4 regions of the Paenibacillus cucumis (ex Kampfer et al. 2016) genome follow, and region 4 is predicted to be linked to each of the others. Evidence: riboswitches for the same ligand, from Rfam matches in the RefSeq annotation. Region 4 holds a riboswitch; each other region holds the start of a gene.

The links. Region 4 has a riboswitch for cyclic di-AMP ahead of H7T88_RS01460 (C40 family peptidase). Riboswitches for the same ligand answer to the same signal wherever they lie in the genome.
Region 1: it holds a riboswitch for cyclic di-AMP, as region 4 does, so the genes downstream of both, H7T88_RS21380 (hypothetical protein) here and H7T88_RS01460 (C40 family peptidase) in region 4, are expected to answer to the same signal.
Region 2: it holds a riboswitch for cyclic di-AMP, as region 4 does, so the genes downstream of both, H7T88_RS20460 (C40 family peptidase) here and H7T88_RS01460 (C40 family peptidase) in region 4, are expected to answer to the same signal.
Region 3: it holds a riboswitch for cyclic di-AMP, as region 4 does, so the genes downstream of both, H7T88_RS13100 (resuscitation-promoting factor) here and H7T88_RS01460 (C40 family peptidase) in region 4, are expected to answer to the same signal.

What each region holds. Positions count from the first base shown of each region.
Region 1 is NZ_JACLIC010000038.1:3,555-10,854, forward strand. It holds gene H7T88_RS21375 (glutathione peroxidase) at 86-565, opposite strand; cyclic di-AMP (ydaO/yuaA leader) riboswitch at 944-1,119, shown strand; gene H7T88_RS21380 (hypothetical protein) at 1,238-1,666, shown strand; gene H7T88_RS21385 (HAD family hydrolase) at 1,824-2,522, shown strand; gene H7T88_RS21390 (Nramp family divalent metal transporter) at 2,653-4,011, opposite strand; gene H7T88_RS21395 (organic hydroperoxide resistance protein) at 4,408-4,827, shown strand; gene H7T88_RS21400 (zinc ribbon domain-containing protein) at 5,079-5,324, shown strand; gene H7T88_RS21405 (hypothetical protein) at 5,429-5,707, shown strand; gene H7T88_RS21410 (thiol-disulfide oxidoreductase DCC family protein) at 5,857-6,279, shown strand; gene H7T88_RS21415 (DUF6612 family protein) at 6,411-7,268, shown strand.
Region 2 is NZ_JACLIC010000035.1:17,114-24,413, reverse strand. It holds gene H7T88_RS20480 (transglycosylase domain-containing protein) at 1-929, shown strand, start outside; gene H7T88_RS20475 (YwhD family protein) at 1,131-1,634, opposite strand; gene H7T88_RS20470 (M1 family metallopeptidase) at 1,736-3,727, shown strand; gene H7T88_RS20465 (hypothetical protein) at 3,738-4,592, shown strand; cyclic di-AMP (ydaO/yuaA leader) riboswitch at 4,886-5,023, shown strand; gene H7T88_RS20460 (C40 family peptidase) at 5,027-5,497, shown strand; gene H7T88_RS20455 (GNAT family N-acetyltransferase) at 5,860-6,357, shown strand; gene H7T88_RS20450 (c-type cytochrome) at 6,507-6,863, shown strand; gene H7T88_RS20445 (4a-hydroxytetrahydrobiopterin dehydratase) at 6,977-7,270, opposite strand.
Region 3 is NZ_JACLIC010000022.1:11,620-18,919, reverse strand. It holds gene H7T88_RS13125 (small, acid-soluble spore protein, alpha/beta type) at 109-285, opposite strand; gene veg (biofilm formation stimulator Veg) at 498-773, opposite strand; gene yabG (sporulation peptidase YabG) at 972-1,868, opposite strand; gene rsmA (16S rRNA (adenine(1518)-N(6)/adenine(1519)-N(6))-dimethyltransferase RsmA) at 1,926-2,828, opposite strand; gene rnmV (ribonuclease M5) at 2,833-3,378, opposite strand; gene H7T88_RS13100 (resuscitation-promoting factor) at 3,534-4,718, opposite strand; cyclic di-AMP (ydaO/yuaA leader) riboswitch at 4,988-5,241, opposite strand; gene H7T88_RS13095 (TatD family hydrolase) at 5,483-6,250, opposite strand; gene H7T88_RS13090 (HD domain-containing protein) at 6,627-7,300, opposite strand, start outside.
Region 4 is NZ_JACLIC010000002.1:331,048-338,347, forward strand. It holds gene catA (type A chloramphenicol O-acetyltransferase) at 1-173, opposite strand, end outside; gene H7T88_RS01435 (YkvI family membrane protein) at 322-1,380, opposite strand; gene H7T88_RS01440 (xanthine phosphoribosyltransferase) at 1,585-2,166, shown strand; gene H7T88_RS01445 (hypothetical protein) at 2,265-2,594, shown strand; gene H7T88_RS01450 (hypothetical protein) at 2,713-2,931, shown strand; gene H7T88_RS01455 (carboxymuconolactone decarboxylase family protein) at 3,114-3,443, shown strand; gene H7T88_RS01460 (C40 family peptidase) at 3,582-4,046, opposite strand; cyclic di-AMP (ydaO/yuaA leader) riboswitch at 4,052-4,183, opposite strand; gene pelA (pectate lyase) at 4,560-5,513, shown strand; tRNA gene H7T88_RS01470 (tRNA-Leu) at 5,715-5,799, shown strand; gene xynC (glucuronoarabinoxylan endo-1,4-beta-xylanase XynC) at 5,992-7,300, opposite strand, start outside.

The sequences.
Region 1 (7,300 bases), on a different contig from region 4:
AAGCCGCCCAAAAGCTTGAGCAGTTTCTGGCTCTTTGCTTTATAGGTGGCTTTTTTCGTTTATATGTTTGTTCAAAAGTCTATATTTATTTGTTAATTAGCTTCTGAATATCCTCTTCGATTTTGTCCGGTGTAGTCTGCGGAGCATATCGTTTCACAACTTTACCGTCCTGATCGACAAGGAATTTGGTGAAGTTCCATTTGATGGCTTTGGAACCGAGCAAGCCTGGTGCTTCTTTCGTAATGTGTTGGAAGAGCGGATGAGCGCTTGAACCATTGACGTCAATTTTTTCAAACATAGGGAAGCTTACGCCATAATTCATCTGACAGAATTCAGCAATATCGTCGGAAGATCCTTTTTCCTGCGCGAATTGGTTGCTTGGGAATCCAAGCACTTCAAACGGAGCATCCTGGAATTTATCCTGAAGCTCTTGCAAGCCCTTGAATTGAGGGGTGAGACCGCACTGGCTTGCGGTATTCACAATTAACAACACTTTGCCGCGATATTGGGACATCTCAATCTCTTGTCCGCGAAGGGTGTTTACTTTGTAATCATAGACTGACATGGGGTACGCCTCCATCCTGTTATTCTTAATATACTTATTATATTTTAAACAATTAAATAATGCAAAACTTATTTGGATTTAGCGTTGTTATAACCATTCGCTTGCTGGACTCCAAAATGGATGAGAAATACATGAATCAATTTTTGTGCGGTTGAGAATTAGGTAGCTTGGAAGAGAAGGATAGCGTATGACCTCATTGTAAGCGTTATTATCAAAGGTTATTGCCGGAAATCTGGCGATTCGGTGATCTGTATGCACTTTACATGATCATGGTACGGGTGTATGATTCATAGCGTAATTTGAATTTTAATTAAATTGTACCTGAAAAACGAAACAAACGATAATATCGATCGGTCTTATACTCAAGATTTACGAACGATGTTTTAATCGCTGAGTTTCCATTCATTGTGTATGGAAAACGGGGGAACCAACAGAATGGGCTGTATGACAGCAGCGGACATTCATGGGGTGAATTTTTCGGTGAAATCCGGAAATAGGGCGACTCTCGCGCCCGAATCCGTCAGCTAACCTCGTAAGCGTTAAAGGGAGAGGCAACAAACCGCACGCTGGTTCATGGCGCTTTCGTCATGGATTATTTAAGAAGCGTTTCGGAGGCCTTGGTCCCCACGCTTCTTTTTTTGTTGTCTTTTCACGCCAAGGGAGGAACGAAGAATGGATAAAGAGATGATTTTGGTAACCGCTCCGAATGAAGCTGGACGTAAATTTGTGAAATTGCTGATGTATAAAAAAATGCCATTTGCCGTTCTGACGAACAGTGCTGATGAGGAGCGCAAACTTCGCCGTCTTGGCGTGGAACACGTCATCCGTATGAATACAGCAGCTGCTGAGAAATGGTTTTTGCCGCAAGGCAGTGTAGGCAATGTATTTATTTTTGAGAACAGTCTGAACTTGACATGCCGCTATCTTCAAATTTGTCGCTCTTGGACATCGAAGTCCTTGTGTGTGATCACGGAGCAGAGCCATCCTAAAGGGATTTATCGTGGAATGGGCGCCGATAAAATTGTGTATTCACTGAATGGAGAAGTCGGGTTCCTTCTTAATAGCTGCAATAAACCGGAGGCTGAAGTGAGCAGCTTGTGATTGACATTGATCCAAGGTAAGACGCCTGTTATAATTGCAGGTATAGACTAACGGAATTTGAGGAGACTCATGCTTGTCGTGGGTCTTCTTTTTTTATGGAAACAGTACGGTAGTATAGAAGCGAGGGATAACCTGCAGCTAACGAGGAGGAATCAGCGTGCCGGATATTGCCGGATTGAAGTGGTTGTTTTTTGATGTGGGGGATACGCTGGTGGACGAATGGGAGCCTGTAGATGATATTATTGGGCAATTCGTTCGGGAAGCGAATGATTACGGCTATCCAGTAAAGATTGAGGCGGTAAGAGAACTGTTTGCTACCTGTTACCGTAATTATGAACAGTGGCCCATGAAAGTGGCCATACGTACATATATTCATGATGAAGATCACCGCATTCAGATTCAGGACAAGCTGAAATTCCATAAAGAATTGGAGCAACCGTTTCCTTCTGCAACCAAGGTGCTTGAACAGCTTTCGCATCACTATCGCATTGGCATCATTGCGAATCAGAGTCCTGGGACTGAAGCGAGGCTGGAAAGCTACGGACTTCGTAAATATGTCCATGTCCTGGCCTGTTCGGCAGAAGAAGGGGTGTCCAAGCCTGATCCGGAGTTGTATGCGGTTGCTCTGAAGCAAGCTGGATGCGCGCCGGAAGAAGCGGTTATGATTGGAGATCGAATTGATAATGATATTATGCCAGCACGTAGTTTAGGCTTACGCACCATTCGCATTTTGCAAGGATACGGAAGGTTCCAGCCAGAGCTTTCGGATGACGAGCGTGCAGATTGGACGGTGGAGTCCCTAGATGAACTGCTGCCGCTACTCATACCCGATGAGGATGCAGGCAAATCTATATGAGTCTCAGGTTAGATCGTGTGGGGTAGATTAAAGGTATGAGGGTATTAGAGCGTATCACAATAATGATACAAAGAAGGCCGATTTGCGTTGGGATCAATACCAACAGCGAATCGGCCTTTTCATATATAAACTAGAACAGCATGATGGTCTGGATGATTAAATACACATTCAGCACAACGATGATAGCGGCAATAGCCCAAGAGACAATTTTGAGCCACAGTTTGTTTGCAAAAGGCCCCATGCTTTTTTTGTCACTTGTGAACATCACAAGCGGGATGACGGCGAATGGCAGCTGCAGGGACAGGATGACCTGACTCAAGATCAGCAACTCTTCAGTGCCGCGCTCACCGGCAATAGCAGTGACGATAACAGCAGGGATGATCGCAATCAGTCGGGTAACCAGTCTACGCAACCACGCCGGGATACGGATATTCAGGAAGCCTTCCATGACGATCTGTCCTGCAAGCGTGCCTGTAAGGGTTGAGTTCTGACCGGATGCGAGTAAAGCTACGCCGAACAAGACACTGGCGATCGTTGTACCAAGCAGTGGGGTTAGCAGATGATATGCATCGGATATCTCTGCTACCTGTGTCATGCCAGCGCTGTGGAATACAGCTGCAGATACGATCAGGATGGCTGCGTTAATGAACAGAGCTAACGTCAAAGCAATGGTTGAATCCAATGTGGTGTAGCGGATAGCTTCTCTTTTGCCCTGAGTCGTCTGCTCAATCTGGCGAGTCTGCACAATGGATGAATGCAGATACAGATTGTGCGGCATAACGGTAGCCCCGATGATGCCAATGGCGATGTAGAGCATGGCCGGGTTTTGCAAAATTTCGGTGCTAGGAACGAATCCGTGAAGAACACCGCCCATATCCGGTTTCGCCAAGAATAGGTCGATGCCGAAACAAAGAGCAATGGTTGCCATCAGCACGATGACGAGTGTTTCCAGTGCACGGAATCCTTTATTTTGTAGTACGAGAATGAGTAATACATCCACTGCGGTAATAATCACACCGTACAACATGGGAATGTTAAACAAAAGTTTAAGAGCGATTGCTGAGCCGATGACTTCAGCGAGATCCGTAGCCGCGATAGCCAGTTCACATAGAATCCATAACATCATGACAACGGGAGCGCTGAAGCGTTCACGACAGGCCTGAGCAAGATCACGCCCAGTGACAATACCTAGCTTGCCTGCGAGGGATTGAAGCACCACGGCCATCATGTTGGAAAAAAGGATGACGGACAATAACGTATAACCGAATTGCGAGCCGCCTGCGATATCCGTAGCCCAGTTGCCGGGGTCCATATAACCAACAGCGACAAGATACCCTGGACCGACAAAGGCGAGGAACTTTTTCCACCATGCCGCATTTTTGGGTACTTTCATGGAACTGTGTGCCTCACCTAGCGAGGGGGCCATCGTAGCTGCGGAAGCAGACGCATATTCGCTGGATGGAGAATTGAACGGATTTTTTTGACTCATACATGGATCACCTGACTTTACAATAAGATGTGGCCGGCCTGTAGCCGGAATAAATTCATTTTTAGGATGTGCTCTAGCACAAATGCTGTGGCAAATAAACGGGATAAATACGAGTGCTCATATATCTAAAATTTTATGTTCATGTTTACATTGTACACCCTCAATAATTTTTGTCTAGTGCAACTTTTGTGTAGTCGGACAAAAAAAGGAGAATTTTTCGAAGAGCCTCTTTATATCGTACCCATTTCGTAAAAAGATACGACTTTTATCATGTACGCATGAAATGTAGCCAAATGTAAAAGCTGATAAAGTACACAATCAGACGTTTCAAATCGAGCCAGAAGTTTAAAATGAATTGTAGGCAGTCAAAACTTTATTAACGAAGGAGAGATTCTGATGGAAGCTTTATATACAGCAACAGCGACAGTAAAAGGTGGACGAACAGGTTCGGTGGCTTCTTCGGACGGTGTGCTGCAACATGATCTGAAAATGCCGAAAGAACTTGGCGGTGCAGGTGGAGAAGGTACAAATCCCGAGCAACTTTTTGCAGCTGGATACGGTGCATGTTACGAGAGCGCTCTGGCTAACGTGGCACGCAAAGCAGGTGTGAAATTGGAGAATGTCGTTGTAACCAGCAACGTATCGATCGGCAAAGATCCAACAGATGACGGATTCAAGCTAGCGGTTCGTCTGGATGTAAGTATGCCGGGAGTGGATCACAGCCAGGCTGAAGATCTTGCCCGCAAGGCGCATGACTTCTGTCCGTATTCAAAAGCAACACGCGGCAACATTGACGTTGTACTCAACGTTGTCTAATAGATAGAAGAATTTCTCGCTCTTTCTCTTTGAAAGGCACAAGTAAAACAAAGAGCAAGGTATCCAGTGATATCTGATCTTCAAGCACACAAGCCCTGCTGGTAGCTCAGCAGGGTTTTGTTTTCCAACATATATCACCTGAGAATTCACCTAATCTGAAAGCGGAGGAGGATTTCTCGGTATTAAGTCGTACTCTTTTACATAAACGTACAGTCACTTCATGCCACATATTCCATTAAGGGGGAACGGCGATGAGTATTGAAGAGATGATTGAGAGGAAATTTGTATGCACCAAATGCCGGGGGACGGAATGCAACATTAAAGAAGTCTCTATGTCAGGAGCGGGGCTCAGTAAGGTGTTTGATATCCAGCATAACCATTATTTGTTTGTAGGCTGTACGGCCTGTGGATATGTGGAAGTGTTTAACCCGGACGTGTTGAAAGGCAAGAAACAAGGGCAAGTTGGCACAATTCTGGATATACTGTTCGGCGGATAGACATGCGTGAGTTGACATCGACCTGAAATTTCTTTAATATGATTTAGTACTGAAAGTGTCAGTGTCATTAGCATGAACCAAATTTGAATTCACGGGTGATATCCATGTCTTATAGACCAAGCATTGCACAACTGCAAGTAGCCAGCAAAAACGAAAAAGACGGATTGTACGAATTTACGATGAAACTGGTGGATGGTACACAGTGCCGTGTATTCTACTCCAAATCTCCGGATTGGAAAATGACTGCGATCAGCCGTCTGCAGAAAACACCTTGTCCTGTATGTCGTAAAGACTTCATCTGCAAATGTATGGATCAATGGTCAGGTGACCTGCATCAACAAATGATTAACGACGAGTGGATGGAAAAAGCACTGGCTGAGTAATTGTCGGACAGTTATGAGCGTAGGCACTGAGCCTGCGCTTTTTTTCTATTTTGCCAGAGAGATTGGTGGATCAAATTTAGGTTAGGCGAGGAAAGTTGGCTCAAAATGGGTAAGTAATCTAACAGCACCATATAGGAGGCCACGATCATATGACAGTAGACCAAGAGGATAAGCATCAGGGGCACCCAATTGTTCTTGTAGACGGCGTATGCAACTTTTGCCAAGGAATAACGAAATGGATTATCAAGCGTGACCCGGAAGGGAAATATCACTTTGCTTCACTGCAGTCGGATGTGGCGAAAGGATTGCTGGAGAAGGGTGGTCTGAGAACTGACAGCATGGATACGTTTGTATTGATTGAAAATGGAAAATACTATACACGCTCCACAGCAGCGTTAAGGTTGGCCAAAGGTCTCAAGTTTCCTTATCCGCTACTCTATGTGTTTGTTATTGTGCCCAAATTCATTCGTAATGCAGTATACAACTGGGTTGCGCGCAATCGGTACCGCTGGTTTGGGAAGGACGATGCATGTATGTTGCCTACACCCGAGACTAAAGATCGATTTTTATAAGTATAAAAGTATCAGTTTTCAAGGATAAGCTTCCATAAGAAAGAAGTTTCATGTAAGGTGATTAATATCGGCAATTACTGGGTAATTACTGTGGGTTACATTATTTTTTACATTATTGGGAGGATAACAACTTGAAGAAGTGGACGACAATGATTATTGGGGCATTATTGGCAGTAAGCTTGGCAGCATGCGGAAACGACACAGATAAATCTGCAACGCCGCCAGCAGGTAATGAAACAACGACTGAAAGCAACAATACAGCGGAGCAGAATGCGGCTGTTCCAACACTGGATGAATTGCTTGCCAAAACAGGTGAAGCAACGAAAGCGCTGAAAAGCTTCACTACAGAAGCTAACATTGATCAAAAAATTAAAGTGGATGCTGGTGAGCAATCTCAAGATCAGCAAGTAAAAACGTCTTTGAAAATGGATATCATTAAAGATCCAATGATGATCTATCAAGAGATGGAACTGGATATGTCTGGACAAAAGCAAAACGTAAAACAGTATATTACTTCAGACAAAATTTACTCCCAAGTGGGGGACCAGTGGGTAGCGATCCCAGAAGAGCAAACGAAGGCGCTCATCGAACAATTGAAAGCTAGCATGAACCCGGAAAAAGAGCTGGACCAATTCAAAAAAGTAAAAGAAGACGTTAAGATCACTGAAGAGGGCGACAACTATGTCCTGAACGCAGATGTATCGGGTGACAATGTCAAGGAATTGGCTAAATCCGTTATGGAACAAAACGGTTCAGATGCTCAAATGCAGGCTATGCTTGATCAAATGAACATTAAGAGCATGAAGATGAAATATTTGATTAACAAAGAGACGTCTCTTATGGAGAAGATCGATGTAGAGATGGTGATGGAGATGGAGCAAAACAATCAGAAAATGACGATGGACATGAAAATGGACACTTCGTTCTCCAACCATGACAAAGTTGCAGAAATCAAAATCCCGCAAGAGGCTTTGGACAGCGCAAAATAAGTAAAGCCTGAAACACCTTTGATTCTTACTTC
Region 2 (7,300 bases), on a different contig from region 4:
CATCTATTTTCAACAGCCAGCCTACCTTGTTCCATTACGATAATGACCGCAAAACGTACAAACCCGGCAACTTCGGCGATAAATATTTAGGTGAGATTGACCTTCGCCAAGCCATTGCTGCATCTGATAACATCTACGCGGTCAACACGATTATGAAGATCAGTCCAGAACAAGTCGTAAACATGGCTCAAAAGCTCGGTATTACAAGCAAGCTGAGTCCTGTCCCTTCTCTTGCACTGGGTACTTCACCTGTCAGTCCGCTGGAGATGGCCTCCGCCTTCTCCGTTATTGCTGCTGGAGGACAACGGACACCACCCGTAGCTATTTTACAAGTGACGGATGCGGCAGGGCGTGTGTTGTATGAATCTCCGCAGACCAAAGCAGACACCGTGGTGGAACCGGCAGCAGCCTACGTACTGACACGTCTGATGGAGAGTGTTTTTGAGAACGGAGGCACAGGCAATCGGGTATCTGCCACCATCAAACGTCCGGTAGCTGGCAAAACAGGAACAACCAATACGGATGCCTGGTTGGTTGGATTCACCCCAGAGCTGTCTACCGCTGTATGGGTGGGCTATGATCAGGGCAAGGCGATCTCGACATCCGATGGCCGCCGCGCAGCCCCGATCTTTGCTCAGTTTACGGAACAAGCCCTTGCAAGTGTCCCCCCAAAAATCTTCTCTGTACCTGATCAGGTCGTGAGTGTCTACATTAACCCTGAAACCGGAAAACTCGCTGGTAACGGCTGCGAAGAGAAACGGCTGGAAGTGTTTATTCAGGGAACGGAGCCGACTGAGGTCTGCCGTGGCGAGACGCAGCCACTGGACAATCCTCAGGACGATAAGGCGCGTGAAGCACAGAACCAAAAAGGGGTACAGGAGCAGAAGCGTTCCTGGTGGAGTGATTTCAAACGCTGGTGGGTAGAATGACAGAATGACGCATATCCGTAATGACTTGATTGCGTCAAGAAGATGGCCGGTTTAACAGACTCCATATATTTACATGGAGGATTCATAAATATGCAGGCGACTGTATGAAGCCTTCGCTACATCTTCATCACAGAAATAAAGCAAGCCCCGAAACCGGATAACCTGCCGGTTCGGGGCTTGTTGCTTTTTTCTTTTTTCCCGTTAGGAAAGTGCCTCTTTCAATTCATCCGGGGAAGCATTCCACCATTCTTCATTATGAGAGATCAGAAGAGTCTTCAGTGCCGCTTTGTCTTCCGGTCCCAGCTCATCCAGCATAAATCGGCGTTTCATCGCATAATCCATCCGGTTGACGTGATCCGCGAGCAGCTTCCACCCCCGTTTGGCTTCCGTGTCAATCCACATCTCACATGCCGTTGCCCCGCCATACAACTGTCCTTGCTCTGTACGATCCACAGCAACCCATACCAGCCATACCTGACGTCCATTCGGAACGTCTTCACGATTCGTTGAAAATTTAATGCCTCGTTCCACTTTACTCTTCGCGTGCATGGCACCGATGTCGATTTTCGCTTCGCCCTGGTCAATGATGACCGGAGAAAGATTGTTCAGATCAATAGAGCCTGAACCAAAGCCTTTATGCTTGCTCTTTGCACTCACGATATTCAAGGCAATCTGTTTCTTGCCGTTTTGCTCATTTTGGTCCATGTTCATAGCCTCCAAGAGTTGATACAAATATTTTAACTAATAATTGGCCCAATGCAAACATATACATGCTGTAGATGCTTGTCAACGGGAGGTATTTAACGATGATTCCACGACGCGCCAAGAGCTGGCTCATCATATCCCTGGCCTTATGCCTGTTTGCCGGAGGGGTATGGATCACACTCGGTTACAATCGCTCCATTTCATCTGAGTTACCCGTACTCGCTCCAGAATCGGGCAAGCCTCCAGCCAAAAACGGAGCGCCCGCCCCCCCGGAAAGTGTACAATCCCCTACAGCCGAGGTATACAGCAAACGTGTGGTTGAATACCACATGGATGTGAAGCTGAACGAGGGGAACAAACTGCAAGGCACACAGACCATAACATGGACTCATCCGGGCAAAAAAACGGTGAACGAACTTTATTTTCATATGTACCCTAATGCATTCTCCTCTGCGGATACTACATTTATGAAAGAATCGGGCGGTAAGCTTCGCGGCGATGTCATGCCTACAGATGGTTATGGCTCCATGAAATTTACTGACATGCAGACGGAGGATGGGCTCTCTCTGCTACACCGGATGCAGTATGTACAGCCGGATGACGGGAACATCAAAGACAAAACGCTGATTAAGGTTCGTCTCCCTAAACCCGTCAAGGGCGGGGAAAGCATCACAATACGCACATCGTTTGAAGTAAGTTTACCCAAAATTTTCGCAAGGATGGGCAAAACAGATGATTTTGTCATGGCAGGCCAGTGGTTTCCTAAACTCAGTGCTTACGAGCCTGTTGGAAGACGGGGCCGTACCATAGAAGGCTGGAACCTGCATCAGTATCACGGGAACTCCGAGTTCTATGCTGACTTCGGTATCTACAGTGTGCGTATCCGAGTACCCGAAACATACAAGGTGGCAGCAACCGGATTCCCCACGCAGCAGGCAGCCTTGAAGAATGGTGAGAAAGTGTATCAATTTTATGCCGATGATGTGCATGATTTCGCTTGGGCAGCCTCACCTGATTTTGTGTATGCAGAGGAACCCTTCTCTGCCCCCAACGTGCCCGGTGTACGCATTAAACTCTACCTTGATCCGGCACATCAGGATCTGAAGGAGCGGTATCTCTTTGCTGCCAAAGCCGCATTAACGAATTACAGCAAGTGGTTTGGTCCCTATCCTTATGCCACCTTATCTATCGTGGTTCCGCCAAAAGCTGCAAACGGGGCCGGAGGCATGGAGTACCCAACTCTCATTACAGCCTTTGGGGCCGATGACACAACACCGGGTTACGATCTGGAACGCACCGTTGTTCATGAAATTGGACATCAATACTTCTACGGCATGGTTGCGAGCAATGAGTTTGAGGAGGCCTGGCTGGATGAAGGGTTCACCTCCTATGCAGAAGATAAACTGATGGAACAGGAATACGGATTGATTCCGAATCTACCGGTACAATCAGGTCTGATCACATCTCCGGCTCCTCTAACACAGCCCTCGTGGAAGTTTGACTCACAGAATCAATATGCTTCCAACGTGTACACAAGGGGCAAACTGGTGCTACTCGGCATTGAACAGCAAGTCGGAGCGAAGACCATGGAACGAATCCTTTCGACGTATGTAAAAAAATATCGTTTTAAACATCCCGCAACGGGTGATTTTCAAAAGGTGGTTGAGCAAGTCACCCGCACCTCCTGGGCGGATTACTTTGACCAATATGTCTACCGGAACGGCATGGCCGATTTTGCTGTAGAGAAGATCAACGTTTCTTCTATAGAGAAGGACGGCAAAAAAATGTACGAGTCCTCTGTCACCATTATCAAAAAAGGCAGTGACTTTCCCAAGGTTCCTGTTCGAATTGCGTTTGAGGACGGCCATACCGTAACCAAACACTGGGATGGCCGCGAGGAGCGCGTCACCTATAAACTGACATATACATCTCCTGTCACCTGGGCCATGACTGACCCTTTGTATGACATCGTGCTCGAAAATCGCCATATGAACAATTTCCTGAGAACCGGACTGGACGAGCAAGTCAAATCCCGCTGGAACATGAGTGCTACGAAACTAATTGAAGCCATATTCGGAGGTCTGTCATGGTGAGGTGGAGACAGTGAAAGCAAAAATTCGTGAAGGCTGGTTTCTTGTCCGTCAGCATATGTTTATTGCCGCACTCTTGTTTATCTATCAATTAACTTGGGGTTATTTCATCTACCGGTTGGTTCAATCGGCTGTCGTTCCTCTATTACTACGTTATCCAACGGATGATGTCGGCGAGCTAAGCACACTTTTATTCAAAATGGAAAGCCAGCTCAGCCTGTCCGGTCCGGAGGTCCAGCGTTATCTGTGGATTTTGGGCGGCATGTTATTGCTTCGCCTGCTGATCAGTCCACTTATTCAGGCCGGGTTACTCTACTCCCTGCAACATTATCAATCTACTGAAGAACGCATTCCTTTTATTCGGGGCATCAAAACGTTATGGAAACCCATGATATTGCTACACACGATACGTACCTTTCTCATGTTCTTGCCTGCATACTGGCTTCTGCCCAAATTGTTTTCTACAATAATGGACAGTTTTCATTCTCTTCATTTATTACTTCCCGGCATTCCATATGTAGCAGGCTGGATTATTTATGGCTGGATTGTACATCATGCAGTGCTCTACATGCAGTTTGGTATTTCTGACCCGGATGCAGAAGGGCGAATCCACGGGACGCTCAAGGGACTGTGGATTGCTGTGCGCCGCATCTTTGCTGTCATCGGCATTGCGCTGGTGCTGGGAGTTGTGCATTTAGTGGTCTTTGGTGCATTCACTTCCGCTTCCTGGTTCTTGACAGGACTATCCGGATTAATCCTGCAACAATCCTATCCGCTTGCCCGAAGCCTACTCAGTATGTGGAAAGTATGTAGTCATTTCCGTTTATGGCAGTCCACATCTACCAGACATGAAAATCATATACGTTGAACTAAAATGTTACACGCCATCTGAGATCGCTTTCAAAAATAAAGAAATGTTACCATCTCATGTTAAACATTTCATTGGTTATTACGTATAAATACGCAAACCTCGACCTTTCCCCGTCAAAGGTCGAGGTTTTTTTTGTTAATTTTACTGCTAAACGTTGCCAAAGTACTAAGCCTCTGGTACAATAAGCGCAGTGAGTTTTTAGTAACAACTTTGTAATCTTTAAATCCTTATTTGTAACAACTTTAAATTAAATCCTTAAAATTAAATTTTCTTTTCATTTTTCAGGTGCATAACTAGCATAGCCAAATTCCTGGCACCTGGGAAGCGGGGGAACCAGTTATGGGTGAATTGATCTTGAAACAGAGGGATCATAGGGGACCTTCAACCGAATCCTTAAGCTAACCTCGCAGGCGTTGGAAGGGGTATATCACTTGTTTAAGAAGAAACTGACCGCAGCAGTACTTAGCCTCACATTTGCATTATCACTTGGAGCAGGCAGCGCATTTGCAGATTCTAAGATGGATAAAGTAATTGATTCAGCAATGGGAACTACATACAAAAGCGGAGGAACAACGCTTGACGGTTTTGACTGCTCCGGATTCACACGGTATGTATTCGACAAATTAGGTATTGATTTGGCTCGTCAATCTAGCTCCCAATACGACATGGGTGATTCCGTATCTCGCATGGAGATGAGACCTGGAGATCTGGTGTTCTTCAACACAACAGGTAAAGGTATATCACACGTAGGCATTTTTGTAGGAAGTGGCAAGTTTGCACATTCTTCTTCTTCCAAAGGTGTAACGATCAGCTCTTTGAGTGAGAACTACTGGGCTAACCGCTACGTTGGCGCTAAACGGATCATGAGCACGGACGATTATGAGTCACTGGCCCTTGACTAGGTACAAGCTGTAATCAACATGATGTTGGAACCATGTAACTCTACTGTAACGAAATACGAAGTATAAACAGAACCGCCCGGTACATTCTCCGCAGGAATGTATCCGGCGGTTTTTTTATGCTTTCTGACTCTGTGTAGTTCCCGATGTTGCAAGTCATGGTGTGTATGTGAACTAACACGTTCGCCTACTTTCGTTTGTCCGTGCCCTTATCATGTTTTTACCCAGCCTGTTATAATATAAACGGAATGATCACGACTTTTGTTTCAATTTTTATCTGATCATATGAAGACTTGCCTAATACACAGCTCTTTTGTAGAGTGAACAATGACACGGATATTGGAGAAAGGAGCATGCACTGTTATATGAAGAATGAAGCCTCTTTGATACTTCATGTTGTACCGATGCAAGAAGAACATGCTGAACTTATATGTGGCTGGAAATACGCCCCACCTTACAATATCTATAGCTGGCTTCCTTGGGAACAGATGAAAGCACTCGAAGTCGAGTTCGGTGATGCACAGCTCAGACAACAACAATATGCGATTATCCTGGATCAACATGACCAGGTTTATGGGTTTGCACAATATTTTCCGCTCCAGCATGTCACACGAATCGGTCTCGGTATGCGCCCCGATCTGTGTGGTCAAGGTCTTGGTAAAGCTTTCGTTACTGCGATCGTACAAGAGGCCATCCGCCGCAATCCATCCAATGAGATTGATCTTGAAGTGCTCACTTGGAATAACCGTGCCATTCAAGTATATCTAAAGAGCGGATTTGTCATCCAGGATACATATGAACGCCAAACTCCTAGTGGTTTAAAGCCTTTCCATTGCATGGTTTATGAAGGCCCAAGAGAGTAAACTCACGATTAAATGGTTTCAATTTGTCTCTCTTTTGTGATTAGTTCAAAAAATTACCACAAAATGCTATGATGTAACGACGGCTTCCGTTATAATGATAGGGATTAGTTTGAGTTAGATGATCTTTCATTCTGGAGGGGACATAAGGGATGCACAAATGGATCATGAGCGGGGTATTTTTTGCAGCATGTGCTTTAGCTATTGTTTTAATGTTTACGCTTCCAGGTAAAGAGGAAGTGGAGCAGGAAGCCAAACCAAGCATGCCTGAAGTGGCTATGGATGCTGGACAGGCTGAGACGTTAGTGAAAGCCAACTGCATTTCCTGTCACGGCGATCAGCTTCAAGGTGGCGTAGGCCCAGCTCTTGCAAACATCGGTAGTAAGGATGATGTGGAGAAAATCTATTCCACCATTGTCAAAGGTAAAGGTGGCATGCCTTCTTTCAAAGGCAGACTGCAGGACGAGGAAATTGCCCACATCGCGATGTGGCTGGCAGAGAAGAAATAAGCATTCTTGCGCGCAAGGCATCAAAGAGGCTCTCATCCTCCCGTTAGGGAGGCAAGAGCCTCTTTTGGTATGCATGACAAACATCATCCTGCAGACGACGTTGGTGCAGATTATTATGTTCTCATTTTCTCAAAAGCTTCGTTGTACTGCTCTGCTTCTTTAATGTCTACCGATGTAATGCCACCTGCATCCCAAGACGTAAGACGCAGTGTAACCGTTGTATAATCAATAGTAATAAAAGGGTGATGATTGAATGCTTCCGAAATCGCAGCGACTTCATCCACAAAAGCAATCCCTTTCATATAGTTAGAAAACACAAATTTGCGGACAATCCACCGTCCCTCTTCCAGTTCCCAGCCTTCAAGCCTTCCCAGATGAGCTTCGACTTCCTCTTGCGTAAAAACCATGCGTTATCTTCCTCCCCATATGATGAGACA
Region 3 (7,300 bases), on a different contig from region 4:
CATATTATATCAAAATGGGGCTGTCAAGTCATTTGTATTCCACATCTATGGGGAAAAAGCGGGGTGATTCCTGAGAATTGCCCCGCTCTCCAAACTGGATGAACCTGATTATGATTTACGCGCTGCTTGCTCAGCCATTTGAATCGCTCGTTTCACCATGTTACCGGCATCCTTGGCTTTAATTCCGCCCCAGCCTTCCTGCTGAACGGTATCATAGAAACCCAGATCCTTCGCCAGCTCGTACTTCAGTTCCTCCGACATGACACTTCTTCTTCTTCGACTCATGAACCATCCTCCTCCAGATCTTATTCAAGACACAATGAGTCCCTGCAGTTCGGGATTGTTCATCCCCAAGCCCCAAATCCTGGTTTAACATTCCCGTCTTAACAGGGAGCTTTCCCAGGACCTGTCCACATAGTATGCCGCCTGCATTCCGTAGTCATTCCTGCATACAAAAAAGCGACCCACCTATAAGTGAATCGCCCGTAAACCAATGCTTACGTCTCCATGTTGTAAGAGCTAGTCTCACTGCCCGGGTCAAAGACCATGACTTCCACAGACTCCGTAAGTATATCCGCATAGCTGTATGATACTCGCTTGAAGGTTTCTTGTTCCTCATCAAGCTTTACAATAAAAACAGAAGGGTACGTTTCTTCCAATACACCCGTACGCTCAATCGTCTTACGGCGGCCACCATTAGCCCGCAGCGTGATTTTCTGACCAATATGTGCATCGAGATTGCGTTTGATATCCAACAGCGTATTTTTAGCCATTGTGGACGTCCACCTCTTTTCTTGTCCATTATACTGTATTTTACAGTCATTGTCAAATCAAAGCTAAATATTATATCAGCACTAAAAAGTCGTTGTCAATGAATTTTTTCGCAAAATAAAAAAGCCCTTTTCAGGGCCTTTTTCGAATCGCAATGTGAACTTCACATGACTTCATCATTGTACTGCCACATGAATAAATCATACTGCGGATGGATTCACTTTTAGCGTAGATAGATCATTAAGTCCCGGCAATCCTACCCGGTAACTTCCCTTCGTTTCCACACCGCCTACACCTTGGATGCCGCTAATCGTGTTATGCAGTATATCATTCATGTTCAAGGTATCACGAACAGACGTGAAGGAAGCCTTAGCAGCCACGTAGACCGGATCAAGCGCATGAATGAGAATTCGCCCCGGCGAACTAGCAAAGTTCGCACCCGCGCGTAGCAATGCCTCAAAGTGAGACTGACATGCTCCTGCAATAATCGTCAGCGCATCCAAATGGCGCTCGTATTGCCTTGCAACCTGAATAGCCGAGACAAAGTTTTGTGAATTTTTATAGCTCCCCAGACTGTAGAGGTCATAGGGCTGGCGTGTCTTTAACACACCATCATGACCCGTGATCACAACGATATCCGGACGAACCTTGGGTAGCAGACGATATAACGTATCAGCCATCGCTGACTCATGTACATACTGCCCTTCTGCAGGAACACGAAGCTGTTCATACAGATTCATACTTTTCTTGAGATAATTCGGGTCGCCATCCAAATGCAGTACCTTACCAGGCATTTCAAAATAGGCGGGTTCTTGCTGTGCAGTCCATTCTTGCATCAGGCCTTCCCGGTTACGCTCAGCCTGCTCCATGCGATTCTGCTGCAAGCGTGAGAGCGTCTGATGAGCTTTAATATGTGCCTGGCGTGTCTTAGCACTCTGTGGTTCATAAGGAACCTGTATCAAATCGTTCACCGGGGAGTCTGCCAAGAGCCGGAACTCAGTCCCTTTAATGACCGCAGCGTCCGACTGGAGTCCTTCTACCCGGAAAGTCACATCGCCGCCGTATGACTTCCGAACGACCAAGTCTCCGATATTCATCACCATTATCACCTCTACCCCATCGTATGGGCAGAGACCCGGATTGGTTCATTGAAATTAAAGCTCGCCGCGAACCCCAGCCTCCCACATCACGGTGCTAAGGGTCGCATACTCCTGTAGACTCAATGTCTCACCACGCCGTGAAGGTTGAATGCCTGCCTGTTCTAACAGGAGGTCTGCCTGTTCCCTGTTCTCCTTGGTGAAGAAACGAGCTTTGAGATTATTGGAGATTGTTTTTCTCCGCTGGGCAAAAGAAGCCTGTACCACCTCGAAATAGTGTGCTTCGTTCGGAACCTGTACTGGTGGGTGCTCACGCACCTTCAGCTTAATTACTGCAGACTCTACATTCGGCTGTGGGATAAATACCGTAGGCGGCACCACACAGACCAGTTCTGGCATACTGTAATACTGCACGGCGATGCTTAGGCTACCATAATCTTTGGAACCTGGTGCAGCCGCCATGCGCTCGGCTACTTCTTTCTGAATCATGACCACAATGCTATCCACTGGCAACTTTTCTTCCAAAAGCTTCATCATGATTGGGGTCGTTACATAATAGGGCAAGTTCGCTACTACACTTACCTTATCAACGGAGGCAAAGTCCGTAGCAAACAGTTCTGCCAGGTCCAGCTTGAGTACATCTCCATGATGAACACGTACGTTAGGGTAGGGTTCCATCACTTCTCCAAGAATCGGTAACAGGCGCTGGTCAATCTCAACAGCTGTAACAGGGCCAGCTATACGCGCAAGGCGCTCTGTAAGTGCTCCAATACCCGGACCAATCTCCAGCGCTCCCTTGGACTCGTCCAAATCAGCTGCGCCTACGATTTTGTTCAATATATTTTGATCGATCAAGAAATTCTGACCCAGACTTTTCTTGAAGGAGAATCCATGCCTTTGAATAATTTCTTTGGTACGTTTGGGTGTTGCTATTTCAATGGTTTGCTCCATATCCTTCATATGCTCACATTCCTTCACGTTCAATTTGCGCTAATGCAGTGGAGAACTCTTCTCTTGTAATCTGAAATACACTCAGCCGTTTATGGAACTGCTTGCCGTTACAATACCCGATACCAAGCAGATTGCCCATCTCCATACGGCGTGCGGCTGCTTGCGGGTGTATGATCAATCCTGCTTCAATGAGGTCCTCCCAATCGATTAGACTAGGTGCACCCTCATAGGATGTGTGTACGCGAGCAAGTGCATGACGAATCGCTTCCGGTGAAGCATTCTCTACCCCGATATCTCCTTTGCGCGTTGCATCCGCTTCTGGAATAAAAGCATGCTTGCAGCCAGGGACCTTATTGGCGATAATTTTGCGGATACGCTCTCCCGCATGATCCGGATCCGTCAGGATAATGACGCCACGTCTCTCTTGAGCAAGTGCAATTCGCTTCAGAATACGCTGATTAATGGCAGAGCCTCCGGTTTCAATCGTATCCGCTTCGACCGCCCGACGAATCGCTACCGTGTCGTCACGACCCTCCACAACAATCACTTCTTTTATCATGTTCCTTTTCTTCCTTTCTAACGCAAAAAGAAGAGGAATATCCTCTTCTCTGCCAAACGGCGGAGGAGACTGAATTCAGACCCCTCCGCCGCATATTCCGCATGAATCATTCATGCAACTATTTTATAGCATTCCCATTTCAAAGTAAAACGATTTTAGTTCGCTTCCGGCTTAACTGGACCAATCACATAGACCGTTTTGCCTTTTTTACGTCCGAAATTCAGGGCGTGCTTCACACTGTCGTAATAAACGTCAATTTTGTTGCCTTTAATAGCGCCGCCTGTATCTTCCGCACGACGGAAGCCGAGGCCCTCAATGTATACCCACCAGCCGATTGGAATGACCTTGGGATCAACTGCAATGGTGCGCCCCTCCGTTACACGAGTACCGGAAGCTGTTTTTGTACCAATACCCGGCTCTTCAGAAGAGTAGGCTGTCATCGATACATTTTTCAAAACTTTAGAGTATTTAAAAGAATTCCCGGAGACCGTAATCACCTTGCTGCCCGAGGCAGATGTTTTCTTCGAGTTCGTTGTTACAGCTTTTTTGGTCGTCGAAGTTTTGGCCGATACCAATTGAACCTCAGGTTCCTTCACAACCGGTTTAGCCTTTGTACCTACCGCAATCACTTTATCTACACGATTGGTGGCGACCGTTTTACCTACCACTTTTTTGGAGACAAGTTCTCCATCTTGAAATACCTTTTCGATATGTTGCACAATTGTGCCTTCCTTGCCTTTCACTACAACACGGTTATCCCCTTGGAACAAACTTGGGTCTGCCGTTTTCACAACCTTGTAAGCAATCGGTTGTTTCACATCCACTGTATGCTTTGTTACACGCACTACACGAATCTTCATATCCGCTTTAATTGCGGTTCCGAGCGCTGGATACACTTTATCATGATCTTCAACTTGAATACCTGATTGCTGAATTACACCCTGTACCGATGAATCGGTTGTATAAAGAGTCTTGGTGTCTCCGTCTGCCGTGATTTTAACTGGAACGGCCCGCTCAATAACGATTCGGTCTCCGTCGGTAATCGCCCCATTCATGGGCATGGATACCTTGTCGTGAGGGCTGACTGTGATTGACTGCTCCTCCAGCATTTCCTGAAGCATTCCTGTACGAGTCTCTACCACTTGAGCTTTGCCGTCAATAACCAGTGAAACCTGCTTCCCGGCCTGACCGTAAACGACTAACAAGATCATGATTGCAAGCGCAATTGAGAATATCGCGATCAATGCCATTTGACGCAAGTTCTCATGCTTCCACCGCAACGCGAAAGACTTACTGGATGATCGTGACTCATGGGTCTCTTCTGGTTGGAATATGCCCACTTCTCCGTCCTCCTTCATAGCCTCGCCGTCTAAAGTAATGCATGATGTCTTTGACGCGACTATAACAATTTTTCTACAGAACACAGATCAGAGATAATGACCGGTTCTGCACCATGAACCCCTCTTCGCAACATGATGTCATCCTCCTGAATACATACCGTATGATGACAATATTTCTTTTATTCAAAACAAAAAAAGCCAAAGAAAGAGTGTAAGAGACCCTTTCGTGGCTTCCGAATGATTTTGAATATCGGAAATTCATGCACGAGGTTGCCTCTCTTTTTCCGCTTGCGAGGTTAGCTGTCGGGTTCGGGCGAAAGAGAGCCGCCCTATCTTAGGTCACCCGCTCATGGCGGACGCCCTTGAATTCACCCCGAGACCCAAAGAAGAAATCAAATACGGCTTCGCAGAACATTCCGCTGCTTTTGGGTCAGCGAACGATGCGCACCGGCTAGAATCACCGATGTTTAAGCCCTATTGGTTCCCCCGCTCTCCGTTAACGGAGACTCAGCGAGATTGATTCATGAAAGTAATGTTGTCTCATCGGAAAGTGTCCCTTTGTTCATCCCCCGAACATCTGTCCAATTTTCCGCGCAACAATTCACTGAAAAGATGATATCCTGTTTTGATGCATGTTGTAAAGCACGGATCAAGTACGTTTTTCTAAATATTTGGTTAAAATATTGTAATATTCTGCAATTATTCGAGACAAAGAGCAAATTACCTCTCTGTATCTCCCTTTTTCACCCGATTTACTCGTTTTCTTATCGAATCCCAAATCGTTCCATGGCATTTTTGGTGGTAATTGCAGCAATTTCCTCTACCGAAATGCCTTTAATTTCCGCAGCTGCTTCAGCAACCAGACGTACATGCGCTGTCTCATTTCGTTTTCCACGATAAGGATGCGGTGTGAGATACGGGGAGTCCGTTTCTAAGAAAAATCGATCCATCGGAACCTTGGCGAGCACCTCTTTCGGTTGCTTGGCATTTTTGAAAGTGACCGGTCCTCCGAAGGACAGATGGAACCCTAAATCCAGACACATTTTCGCCGTTTCCCAGCTACCGGAGAAAGAATGCATCACACCTCCAACCTCACCAGCCTTCTCCTCACGTAAAATACGCACAATGTCCTCATGAGCATCCCGATTATGGATGACGATAGGCATACTCAATTCACGTGCCAATGCAATTTGTTGTCGTAATACGCGGTGCTGTACCTCCTTAGGGGAAGTGTCCCAATGATAGTCTAGACCGATTTCTCCAATTGCTACCACTTTCTCATGTTTGCACAATGATGCAATCCATTCGAGATCTCCCTCTTGCATCGTAATGGCATCCACCGGGTGCCAGCCTACAGCTGCGTGGATAAAATCATACGTTTCGGCCAGTTTGATCGTTGTTGGAATCGTCTCCCGGTTAAAGCCGATATTAATCATGCGAGTAACTCCGGCCTGAACGGCCCGTTTAATCATGTCCTCTCGGTCTTCGTCGAATTGTGGTGCATCCAGATGAGTATGTGTGTCGAATAACATGCTTTCTCGTTCTCCCTTCATGTCGAAAGTCAAATGCCGATGATTTTTTCATGGGAACTCCCTTATTCTTGTACAGGAATTCTTGCGTTTGAATTTCAAATTTATTTTTTTGCATCATTAAATGATTGGGACAAGCATCAATTTCAGTATTTTCAGTTTTAGCACTCAAGCTACTATATATAGAAGGAAAATAAAAAGTCAAATCAACATCTTGCAAGAAAAGGCGTTAGAAACTGTATAATTACTCACTCGAATTACAAAATTATGTCGATCTACACATCCTCCCCATTAAAGCAGATTACTGTATCATGTAAAATAGCTCTCTTAGAAAGTCTTTTGATATCAAAATGTTTCACCCTGCTGCATCGACTCAAGCTTATAGAAAATAGGGGCGTATATGGGACGGTAATTCATGAAGGATGGCATCCACCTTGTTTTGCGGATAGTACAGATGATGTTTGCCCAGATGAAGTCCACTGATGGAACGAACAATATCAGAAACTTCTGACAGCTCATGCAACTTGTCCTGCCGATCGAGCAGAAGAATTTGCTTATCTGTGGATTGATCTGGACGAAACACATCATACGGATTATCCGTCGGAAAATCAATTTCAAGATCGTACTCGGGATTCAATCCTGCTTGTACAAATGCTTCCCGAATCTCTTCAATGATGTCCAAGTCGATCTGTTCAAGTTCCACATACTTATATAACCTGCGATCCATAAAACGTTCGCACAACTCACTTAGAACAGAATCGTCCTCCTTACGCCACTGCATAAAGGCTGTTTGAATTAACGATTCATCAAGCTGCAGATATTCATGAACTGAAATTTCTCCTTCAAACAGTTTGGGCAGAGGCTCTACCATGAAACGGAATGGAAAGCCTTGCTTCACAAGTTCTTTTGCCCGCTTAAAGATTTGTCGCAATATAATCTCGGAGCTACGCGTCACAGGATGGAAGTAAATCTGCCAATACATCTGGTATCGTGACATCAGATAGTCTTCCACAGCATGCATACCAGACTCTTTAACTACAATTCGTCCATGAA
Region 4 (7,300 bases):
GAAATTAAAAAGATAAATGCAGGATAGAATCGATATTCTTTTTGTTTGATGAGTTGATATACAGCAGTTACATCCATTTCATTGGTTAGGCTGAATGAAGTATTTTGATTCATATAGTGATGAAATATGTCTGTTCTATTCCAAGTGTTAAAATCAATTTTGTTAAAATTCATTAGATGAGCCTCCTAAATTTTATCTAAAACGAATTTAGGAGGCCAAGTTGTCTGCTTTTTTCATCAGAACCCATCCTTTACTAAGGTTTACTTTAAATTGTACCATAACTTTATCCATTTAAACTGCTTCAATCTCATATCTAAGCCTTCAATTCATATTATTCCGACCACGAAATGTACCCCAGCGATCCCTAATGAGCTTACCCGCCCAAAAGAGTGCCATGCATCCGAAAATGGGATAAAGAACGGATAAAAGGGAGCTGAATCCAAATTGGCTAAACGAGTAACATAACATCATGATGACTAGTGTAATCAACCGGGGATGAACATCGATATGTTGTCTAAGTTGCAAAGTCATGCCGTAGATGTCGGCAACAAACGTTGTAAATATTTCCATGAAAATCAATGAGACATATACAGATTGCACTATCCATCCCAGTTGAAAAGCGATACTTCCCATAGGGATTTCAAACTGTACGATGCCTGGCATCTGGGCCGACATTGCAAAATGGGCTGCCATCAGCATAAAACCTACGCCAATCCCGCCTAGAATTCCGCCCCATTTTAATGTATTGCGATGACGAATCTGACTGCCTACAGGTACAAGTACCGCTTGAGCGAGCGCAAGGTTAAATGCGGTGTAAAGTAATGGGGAAATCCATGCCTGAAACGGATTGCTATCTGTTGTCAGTGTGACAAAACGAAAGACACCCGGATGATGTAGCGTACTGAAAATCATAAGCAGGGACAGCAGAAGCATCATGGGCACCACAATACTGTTCATTTGCAGAATGGCCTGCATTCCACGTCCCAGAAGAAGATATGTACCGATCAAAGTGATGATCAAACCTGTTTGGTAGTGCAAACCCAGATGTTCCATAAAGACAGAACCCGCCCCGGCGAGCATCACGCTGTTTACACCGATCAGAACAATAAGAGTAATCCATGTAATCCATTTGCCAGCTTTGTGACCAAACAGATGTTTGTTAAGATCCTCATAGGAACGCGAACGGGTATCATGAGCAATAAGCATCATTTTGGTTCCGAGCCAGACAAAGAGCATGGTGGACAAAGCAATGGTGATTGTGGCCCACTTGCCATATTGGGTAAAAAACTGCAATATTTCCTGTCCTGTGGCAAAGCCGGCCCCGACAACAGTTCCGATGTATGTGAATGCAATCTGTAGCACCCGGAATACCTGTTTCATGTGTTTCCCCTTTCAGGTCCCGGGATTGTTGGACATGCGGGTACCATAGTACAAGTTATGCTTGACCAATGAAAGTCATGACTGCAGGATCGGCTAACGACTCTGAATTATCAGGTTCTGTGGACTTAGGGTTGATTTCGCTTGAACTTGTAGCTGGATATATGATACTTTATACCTCATAGGATAGGCTTGGGAGGTCAAATCATGGACGTATTAAAACAACGAATTTTACAAGAGGGTGTCGTCATCTCGGATCAGGTATTGAAACTGGATGGTCTTCTGAACCATCAGATTGATCCTGCATTAACGATGGAGATGGGACGGGAGTTTGCTGCTCGTTTTCGCGAGAGTGGAGTTACTCGGGTGATTACGGTGGAATCATCAGGGATTCCGGTTGCTTTTGCCGCAGCACATGAACTGGGAGTACCTTTGGTATTTGCCCGCCGCAAAAAAACGCTTCTGGCCGATCCTGATGCCTACTGCGAACGTGTACCATCCTTTACGAAAGGAATCGTAACGGATATTATGGTGTCTCGCGAATACATTCATGAAAATGACCGCATTTTGTTCATTGATGACATTATTGCAAACGGAGATGCAGCCCGCGGCGTAATTAAAATTATTGAGCGTTCCGGCGCAGAACTTGTGGGATTTGGTGTTGTGGTGGAGAAGAGCTTCCAGGCTGGTGCTCGCACCATCCGTGAACAAGGGATTCCAGTAGAAGCTCTTGTACGCATTCGTTCACTGAATAATGGCACCGTGCAATTCGACGATAATGAAATGTGACTTTTTGAAGGAAATTGGGCCTAATTTTTGAAGTATGACTTTGCATGGCCTTAGATTTCCTTTATAATGGGGTTATGTTAGGGAGAGGAGGCAACACCATGGGGAACCAACCGGCAACAGAACAATTCTTTATTGATAAGCTGGCGGAATCGAAAGTTCATTTTGAACGTGCCCTGGATTGTAAACATACGGAATTCGATGACCTTTATCCCTATATGATTGAACATCCTCAATTTTTCTGGTACAAACGCTATGTTGCCTGGTCAGAATTACTGACGATTGTAGGCTTGTGTGAAGAGTTGTCCTTCTCTTGGAAAGAACAATTTACACCGCACCAAGTAGAGTACCTTGAAGAACGTGTGATGTCCGCCAAAGTGCTTGATTTTTGGTTCGAGAAGAACGACAGCAAAGAGCACGCGCAGCGGTAACTCTCAGTCGGGACATTTTTTTCGAATGACATGACAGTCCAATACAGTCACGTGAGACCTAAATGACTTTTCATTTAGGTCTCTTTTTGTAAAGAAATTTGAGTATAGGAGTTATGACATGATTAGTGATACAGAATTGGATGCCCTGCGTTTGTCAGGGGAGAAGGTAAGAGTAGTGCGGGATGAACTGGAGTCTAATGATGTAACGGGCATCGTGGTAGCCTGGGATGATGAGCAAGTACTTATTCGCAGGCAAAATCGCCGTGTTGTGAAGCTGGATCGGTCTTACCGTTATCAGCTGTTCAGTGAGCCTCGTCAAAGTGTTTTAAGTGAATAAATGACATGAGTGCTTAGCTTAACGGATTCACGTTACCGGAAAGCTCCTTCAAAGAGAATGTCTGCTACACCAAATGTTTGGAATTACCATCAGGATCAGGCATATTTGCGACGCACGCGAGAGAAGATAGGTACAGTGGAACAATTCGCTGTATTTACAGCCGAAAGGGTGTGTTGCAAGTCATGACATTGATGAATGATAAAGTTCATGCGTATAAGGATCAGATTGGCGCATTAAGCGACGTTCTCCCGGATGTGGTGAAATCATATCATGAGTTTACGGGAGAGTGCTTCCAGCCGGGTGTGCTTGACGCCAAAACCAAGCAGTTAATTGCGCTAGGTATCGGTTTGTTTGCTAATAACGAAGTGTGCACGTTCTATCATGTGGAGGAAGCCCGGTCCAAGGGAGCGACCGATCAGGAGATCATGGAGACGGTAGCTGTTGCTGGTGCAGTGGGCGGCGGACATGCTCTGTCACAGGGAGCAATGAGGGTGCAGAAGGCGCTCCATTAGTGAATGAAGTAAAACAAAAATTAACAAGGTCATACACCTCTTTAATAGAGGCGTATGACCTTGTTTTTTTATAGCTCATCTTTACTTTCTTTACTGTAAGGAGGTAGCCAAAGGCTACTCCCCGTTCTTTAAATTCAATTAAAGTTTACCCAACATTTTGTTATACATAAATTGACCTGTCACCCGTCTTGCGGTTACATAACGATCACTGAAATACGGATTGGACAACTTGGTGATGCTGACACCTTTGCTGCTGGAGGCATGTGCGAATTGACCTCCACCGATGTATACTCCTGTATGTGAGATGCCTCTACCTGTTGTGTTGAAGAAGACCAGATCTCCTGTACGAATGCTTGCTTTGGAGACAGGTGTTCCGGCTTTCGCTTGTTGTTGCGACGTGCGAGGGAGCTCAATGCTATATTTGTTGAAAAGATATCTCATAAACCCGGAACAATCGAAGCCAGCCATGGTTGTGCCGCCCCATTTGTACGGGATGCCTGTCATATTGTTAACCATCGTATTAATTGTGCTTGCCTCTGTGCTTGTTGCCCCGGATGTAAATAGTACAGCAGCCCCAAAAATGGAAATAATCAGTTTTTTCAAAATCAATGTTCTCCCTTCGATGCCTACGGAGTTAGCTAAGGGTTCGGTAGAAGGTTCCCTATATTTCCTATGTATAAGAATAATTCACCCAAAATGGTTCCCCCGTTTTCAATCCTGAAACTCGGCAAATGAATAATTAAGTTTTTGTAACTATTTGAAACTATATTGCATAAATGCGTAATTGTCAAACCTGTTTAAAGGTGTTCATTTAGCCTCAATGTTAGCGGAATTATCGATTTTAGTTATCATTTTGTTGAAATTAGGGAGTTAAAGATTACAAAAAAGTCATTTGTGTTTCATATGAGAGAACTTGGATAATAAACAAGATTGTTATGAGCTAAAAAGGAAACCATTCTGTTTAACAAATTTTTTTGGTTTGTTGCATATATTGACAAAAATATATTTATTGCATATTATAACCATATTAAATACATAATTTGTATTTAAATTGTTTTCATTGGAATATATGTGATAAAGGTAATCAAATTTGTGAATGGGGGAGAGTGTTGTCGAGTGAAAGCAAAAAAATTAGTAACATTTGTACTGGCGTGTTCTATGGTATTCTCCGTAGCGGGAATGGCTATCCTTCCTGTACCGACCGTATCGGCAGCTGATGCTTCCGGTACAACGGCGAGTATGTCCGATATCTTAAAGAATCAGCGCCCTGATGGAGGCTGGAGAAAAGATTACAGTCAGACGTCAGGTGAATGGGCCAAATCAACGATCGATAACAAAGCTACATACTCAGAAATCAGAAGGCTAGCAAGTGAATTCAAAAAAACAAATGATCCGCGATACTCTGCTGCAGCGGTCAAGGGCATCAACTTTTTGCTTAATATGCAGTATTCCAATGGCGGTTGGCCTCAAGTCTATCAAAGTTCCGGCTATCATAAACATATTACCTATAATGATGATGCGATGATTAATGTGATGTACATGCTTGATGAAGTCGCAGGACGTAAGGGGAACTTCTCCTTTATCGACAGTTCTCTTGCAAATCGCAGTAAAAATGCAGTTTCCAAAGGAGTCGATGCTATCCTGAATACCCAGGTGGTATCCGGTGGGAAGTTAACGGCCTGGGGACAACAGCATGATTCCAGTTCACTTAGACCTGCGGGAGCCAGAATCTATGAAGTGCCTTCATTAACGGCAGGTGAAAGCGTGAACATTGTGAAGTTTCTGAAAACGAGACCGGCTAATTCAAGAATCACTGCATCTATCAAAGGTGCCGAAGCCTGGTTTAATAAAGTGAAAATTACAGGATATCGGTATGAGAGAGCGAATGGGGATAGCCGAATTATTGCTGATTCCAGTGCATCACCGATTTGGGCACGTTTCTATGAACTCGGTACGGACAAACCGATCTTTGTGGGACGTGATGGCGTTGTGAAATATAAGCTGAGCGATATAGAAAAGGAAAGAAGAGGCGGTTATGCATGGTACGGCAACTGGCCGTCCAAGCTATAGAAAATTGTTTATTTAACCAATTTTCTAATAAGTCCACTACTTACGGATATATAAGCTTAATCTGAAGCAGGCCTGATAAGTGCGAATCGGATACATATCTGTTTCGCACTTATTTGGTGATGAATAGATGTGTTGACATGTTAAACTACGCGTGGTATATTAATTCTTGTCGCCGATATTAGTTGGAAAGATACAATATATGCGGTCGTGGCGGAATTGGCAGACGCGCACGGTTCAGGTCCGTGTGGGCTAACCCCCCGTGGAGGTTCGAGTCCTCTCGACCGCATTAGATAGAAAAAGACCTCTTAGCAATAGCCTAAGAGGTCTTTTTCTATCTAATGATATAAAGAACAATCAACAGTCTTTAATTACAGTATTGTCTCAAAATAGACGAGTAGAGCAACTTAGGTCTATTCCACATGGGAGCTTGGCTACTTTTTGCCCAGCTAAAAAAGAAAAAGGTTTAGAATCAGATAACTTATGATGCTGCTGTCACCGTAATGTTATCAATGTTGGGTCCCTCTGTACCTGTTGTTACGATTCGGAGTGTATTCGTACCTGAATTCATAGGTACTTGAATTGTTTTTTCACCCCAAGTAGACCAGCTTCCTGTTTGAGTAAAGGGCTCATTACTGAGTACTTTTGTGCCATTAACATAAATATCTAGAGTCCGCGTACCACTTTCCAAAGCGTAACGAAACTTTACATTTTTGGTGCCTGTGATTGTGTTATTGATATCATTCCATTGGATTGCGGAGCCTGTATAAGCGTTGAAGTTAACATATCCAGAACCGGTGAAGCCCGGATAAGCTGTTTCAATGACTGCATCCGTAAGTGTTGTTCCTGTTTCGGCCTCATATGTGGTGCCCGTGCCTACATTGCCGCCACCGTTGCCGCCAGTAATATTAGCAACAAATGTTGTTACACTCTGTGCTGGGAGTTGAGCTGTGAATGCGCCATTGGAAACGTTAATTGGTGCAAGACTTGCCAGATTACGACTGCTGTCTGTTACATACGAAGATACAGTGGATGCATTGCCATTTTGCAACACAAAGCGTTGACTTTTTGCCGAAGTGCTACGGTTAATGGCTACGATGACGACCTTGTTATCACCTTTGTAAGCGGACACGTAAGTATTTGTATCCGGATTTTTGGAAGCATCTACTCTGACATAGCCTGGGCGAACAAATTTGGAGAAATGGGCCATATTGTATCCGCGCTTACTGATTGTACCGTCTTCCTTCATTGGTCCATATTGCCTGCGGATATACCACCATACATAGGCTTGGAAGTCGCCTTCAACCATGGCATTATGCATGTGGTAGGAGACGTCTAAGGCTTCCGGCCAGCGGTCAGCGGAATTGTTGTCACTGTTTGGATAGTACACTTCGGTCATCCAAAGCTCTTTGCCAGCTCCTTTCTGTTTGAAAAGAGGATAAGCAAAATTGTTGACCTGTGTTCCATACAAATGCGCTCCCAAAATGTCCATGTTAGCAAGTGCTTGTGGATCATTCAGGATTGGGTCGGATATGTTTTTCAGGTATTGGAAGGATTCTGGAGCCATGACTTTGGTACCTTGGATGCTACCTGCATTTTCTTTCATGAAACGCAGGATTTCCTGTGGAGTCCACCAGGTCCAGTCATGGGCATAATCCGGTTCATTTTGAACGGATATGGCATACAGATTCACGCCGTTATTTTTCATAAATGTTACAAAGTCATTCAGATGTTGTGCGTAAGCAGCGTATTTGTCATAACGTAACCGCTTAGCATTGGTATCACCATTT